Regions from separate parts of the Janthinobacterium sp. 35 genome, predicted to be linked through region 2. Evidence: predicted binding sites of a transcription regulator. Region 2 holds the regulator's gene; the other holds the start of a gene.

Region 1 (2,402 bases), 2.4 Mb from region 2:
AGGGAAGACTGTCGTTGATTGCATCATTTTCCTGGAATATTTTAGTCGTGTGTTTTCCTATCTCGTCTGGCGATGTGCGCAGTAGCTGGGGGGATGGCATGACGCTGGCCCGCGGTCTGGCTTGGATAGCAGTTCCACCGCAAGGCCCGGCGCGGTCGGGCAGTGGAAAAGAAGGGCGCGCGATTCCCCTCACTTTCGTGAATAAGAATCATTATCAATATAGGTGGTATTTGCCAAATAATCAAGCGTGCGCACCAACAGAGTGCGGCAGGCCAATGGGGGCGCATCGTCCGGCCTTCTGCGATAATGCAGGCGCTGATAAAATATTTTCCTCATTGAAAGAAATGCATGCGTACATGGATCGCTTGTGCCGGATGGTTGTGTGTCGTGTCGCTGGGGCAAGCCCAGGAACACGCGCCGCCGGCTGTTCCCGCGCCACTGCACAGCGCCAGCGTGCCGCCCGCCATGGCTGCCGCATCCGCCACATCTGCTGCGCCGGCGCCCGCAGAGGACGCCTTGCCATCGCAAACGGTGACGATCACGGCCAACAGCGACGCCAAGGCGCCGCGCATCCGTTTCATGGCTTACCGCGAGAGTTATCTGACGGCCAGGAAGGTGTGGCAAGTGTCGAGCGGCAGCGTGGTCATGGCCCTGCGCCTGATTCCCGCCAAGCTCAGTGCCACCATCGACGATGTGCGCGTGGCCCTGCAAGGCAATGGCGCTGCCGTGCCGATCAAGGTGTCCGCCGGCGGCGTGTTTGTCGTGCCGCTCAACGACGACATCGCCGCGCAAGATGGCACTTTCCTGGTGAACAAGGGAAGGGGCGAGTTGACGGCCAATATCGTGCTCCAGCCGTCCGTGGCGCGCGATGCGTGGAACGTCACGCGCGTGGGGCAAGTCCTGCACGATGCACGGCGAGCCGTGCGGGCCATCACGCCATGGTACAAGCGGCCGTTCGCCAGCGATGTGCAATCGCTGGCCTTTTGCGCGATCGAGCGGGGCAGCGCCTTGCAATTGATGGATGGCGAGCAACTGATCGCCACCTTGCCCATGAATGAGCCGGCCGTCAACGACATCAATCAGCCCGTGTTTTGCAAGATTTTCGACGGCGAAGACAAATACCCCGGACACTACCGCGTCGTCCTGCCCGAGCAAGCCACGGTGCTGCTGCTGTAGCGGTTAATTGGGCTGGCGCTGCACCAGCTCCAGGGCCGCCGCGAGGGCCAGGTCCATGGTGGCCTGGTGGAAGATCAGCCATTGCGGCAGCAGCGACAGCGCATGGCGTCCCTGTTCCAGGTCGCCTTCATCGACGGCAGCCCACGCATGGTGCAAACCGCTGAGCACGCGCGCATGCTGTTCCCGGTGATTCGCCAGCGAGGGGAAGGCGATTTGTTCCATCAAATCCTCTTCCTCGCGGAAATCGCGCTCGACGGCCGCAATCAGCTCGCGAAACGCCACGCTGAAATGCTGGTCGCTCAACTGGCCCAGCCGCGCCAGCTCCTGAAACAGCGCCTCATGCGCCTCGTCGATGGCGGGAACGCCCAGCGCCATCTCATCCTTCCAAGCCGATATACCCATGCCGATGCTCCCGGTTAAGTCCGTCGCGATGTGAAGCGGACTGTTCCAGTGTGGCCGCAGCGTAGGGGGAAATCCATGATCTGGATCAAAAGTATGGTGAAGAGGGGTACTGATACATTTGGACTGGAAAGGGGGAACAAATCCCACCCGCAACAAAGCAGATTTGAACGATGCGACGTGTTGCCGAGCGGCGTTTTCTCAGCCGCGCGTATTTTAGTGCTTGGGCCAGTGGGCCCACAGGGCATGCGCATCGACATTCGGTACCTGCATCTGCTGCACGGCCGACGTCTGCATCGCGTCGCGCAGTACGAGGGGCACGAGCAGCAAGGCCGACAGGGCAAGGCAGGCCAGCACTTTGAGCGTCAACATGGTCGTCTCCCGGTGGCCCGGTGGCGGCGCGGGGATGCGGCGCCTGCAGGTCACTTCCTATGTACTACCATGCTTGCAGTTTAGTTCATCTGATTGAAACTTCAACTAATTGCTGTGATGCACCGCACCAGTTCGCCTGTTGCCAAGGGCTTATTTGGCCTTGCGACTGCGCCGTGGCTTGCCAGTTGGCGGCAGGAAGGAATCGAACCACACTTGCGTCAAATGCCGCGTATTTTTCGCTGCTTCACGCTTGACGGCGACCGTGGCGTGGCCGCGCGCCGTGTTGGCGATACGGTTGGCGGCGCTCAGGTACATGCTCATCCAGGGGTTTTTCATGGGGTGCCTCGCAGATAGTGAGTGGCGCGGCGCGGGTTTGTCCCCATGCCGCCATATCCCCACTCTAGTCCGATGGCTGGCGCTGACTGTGCGCCCGCCCACATAGCCGGGCGGTGCTG
Region 2 (2,402 bases):
GAAAACGTCTACCGCTTGCAGATCATGAACACCTCGGAGCAAACCCAGCATTTTAAAATCAGCGCTTCCGGCTTGCCGGGCCTGACCTTGCTGACGCGCGAAGAGGTGACCTTGCAGCCGACGGAAACGCTGGGTTGGCCGATCCGCCTGCGCGTGCCGCACGGCGTGGGCGAAAAGGGTTCGAACAAGATTGCGATCGAATTGCATTCGCTGGACGACCCATCGCTGCATGTGCGTGAAAGCGCGGTATTCATCGTACCGCGGTGATGTTGATTCGGGGTCGGACCCTCCGGGTCCGACCCCGGTATGTCGCCGTAGGGGTAGCATCCAACATGCGGTAGGTTTACTGTATTTTCAACCCAGAAGCAAAAGCTGGGGTCAGACCCACAGGGTCCGACCCCAAGGAGAACAAAATGTCCGACAGTCTGAAACTGCAACCTCCCGTTGCCCCGTGGTACAAGCATCGCTGGCCTTGGCTGCTGATGATCGGCCCCGGCCTGTCGGTGGTCGTCGGCAGCTTCATGGGCTATATCGCGTTTACGCAGCCTGATGCGCTGGTGGTGGGCGACTATTACAAGCAGGGCAAGGCGATCAACCAGGATTTGAAGCGCGACACGATCGCCAGCAACCTGGCGATGGATACCAGCCTGTCGTATGACGTGGCACAAGCGCGCCTGAGTGGTTCCGTGCACAGCTTCGGCAAGGCTTACCAGGGTCCGCTGCAGCTGCATCTGGCGCATGCGACCTTGCCGGAAAAGGATATCAAGCTGCTGGTGCAGCCCGATGCGGCCGGCAATTTTTCCGTGGCGCTGCCGATGCTCGAACGCAGCCGCTGGCAAGTACTGGTGGAAAACGACAAACGCGAGTGGCGCCTGTCCGGCATCTGGACCTGGCCGCTGCAGCGCAGCATCGCGCTGCATGCAGATGAGGAACTGTAAGCCTTATTTGCAGACGTCCGTGCCGGCCGTAATGGCTTTCAACTTGGCGGGCTGCAAGATCTCGATCTCGCGGTTGGAGACGCGCAGCCAGCCTTCCTTCTTGAATTTCGACAATAAACGGCTGACGCTCTCGATGGTCAGCCCCAGGTAATTGCCGATTTCCTCGCGCGACATGCGCAGCTGAAATTTGCTGGCCGAATAGCCGCGCGCTTCATAGCGCGAGGCCAGGTTGACGATAAAGGCGGCAAAACGCTGGGTCGCCTGCATATTGCCCAGCAACAGCATGACGCTTTGCTCGCGTGTGATTTCCTGGCTCATCATGCGATGGAAATGACGCAGCAGGGTCGGCATATTGCCCAGTAATTGTTCCAGGCTGGAAAACGGAATTTCACACACTTCGCTGTCTTCCAGCGCCACCGCATTACAGTGATGGCGGTCGGCGCTGATGGCGTCCATACCCAGCAGTTCGCCAGCCATCTGAAAACCCGTCACCTGCTCTTCACCGCCCGGATTGATCTGGTACGTCTTGAAGTGCCCCAGGCGGATCGCGTACAGATTCTGGAACGAGTCGCCGATGCGGAACAGCGAGGCACCGCGCACGATCTTGCGGCGGCGGCCGATGATCTGGTCCAGCCTGTCCATGTCGCCCACATCGAGGCCCATCGGCAGGCACAATTGATGCATGCTGCAGGTCGAGCATCGCGCACGCAACGCTTCCACGGTCACTGTGGGCATGGTGGGAGTGAGTAGCGCTTCAGTCATGTCGGTACCTTTTAGAAAATGCAATAACGAGTTTACTGCATACAGGGTTGCCGTGTGCCAATTTCACCGCATTTCCGCTGAATAAACGACGTTCTGACTTTGATTATATGGCAACATCGTTAAAAGCCCAGGTGGGAAAGGCAATTTGCGCGGCGCCGCTTGCCAAGTTGATGTATTGATAGGAAAATTCCCGACAGCATTAGCTGCCGCCTGTACCGCCCGGTACTGAAAAGGAAATCATGAAGCCTCTCGGCATCAAAGCAAAAGTCGCGCTGGCCACCAGCCTGACCTCGATCGCCATGATCGCGCTGGTCACCATGATACAGGTGCAGCGCATGCGCGCCGACTTCACCCGAGTACTGCTGAGCCAGCAGTCTGCCCTGATCACCCGCACCGCTGCCGAACTCGACGACAAGCTGGGCATGCTGCTGCAGATCGTCACTTTGACGGCCCGGCAACAGCCGCCGGCATTGATCGCCCAGCCCGCCCAATTGCGCGAATACTATTCGCGCCGCTCGATGCTGGTACTGTTCGACGACGTGCTGGTGCTCGATGCGCAAGGCGCCGTCGTAGCCGACATGCCGGAAGTAGCGGGGCGCGCCGGCATCAACGTCGCCGAGCGCGAATATTTCCAGACCGTGCTGCGCACGCGCCAGCCCATGATCACCGAGCCGATGCTGGGCAAGTCGAGCGGCATGCCCA

What was found. Region 2 encodes FNR, which switches genes on or off when oxygen is low (the NO sensors DNR and NnrR bind a similar motif). Its sites were predicted from a motif close to TTGATNNNNATCAA; they were not measured.
Region 1: CLU93_RS01155 (bacteriohemerythrin) is a predicted target of FNR. The motif match lies at 1,654-1,667, and genes of this name have one in related genera.

What each region holds. Positions count from the first base shown of each region.
Region 1 covers NZ_PEFN01000001.1:257,305-259,706, reverse strand. Annotated here, with positions in the region: gene CLU93_RS01170 (TonB-dependent siderophore receptor) at 1-24, opposite strand, end outside; gene CLU93_RS01160 (hypothetical protein) at 349-1,176, shown strand; gene CLU93_RS01155 (bacteriohemerythrin) at 1,180-1,578, opposite strand; gene CLU93_RS28120 (hypothetical protein) at 1,792-1,947, opposite strand; gene CLU93_RS27765 (hypothetical protein) at 2,098-2,283, opposite strand.
Region 2 covers NZ_PEFN01000001.1:2,626,547-2,628,948, reverse strand. Annotated here, with positions in the region: gene ccoG (cytochrome c oxidase accessory protein CcoG) at 1-267, shown strand, start outside; gene CLU93_RS11795 (FixH family protein) at 414-938, shown strand; gene fnr (fumarate/nitrate reduction transcriptional regulator Fnr) at 942-1,700, opposite strand; gene CLU93_RS11785 (response regulator) at 1,940-2,402, shown strand, end outside.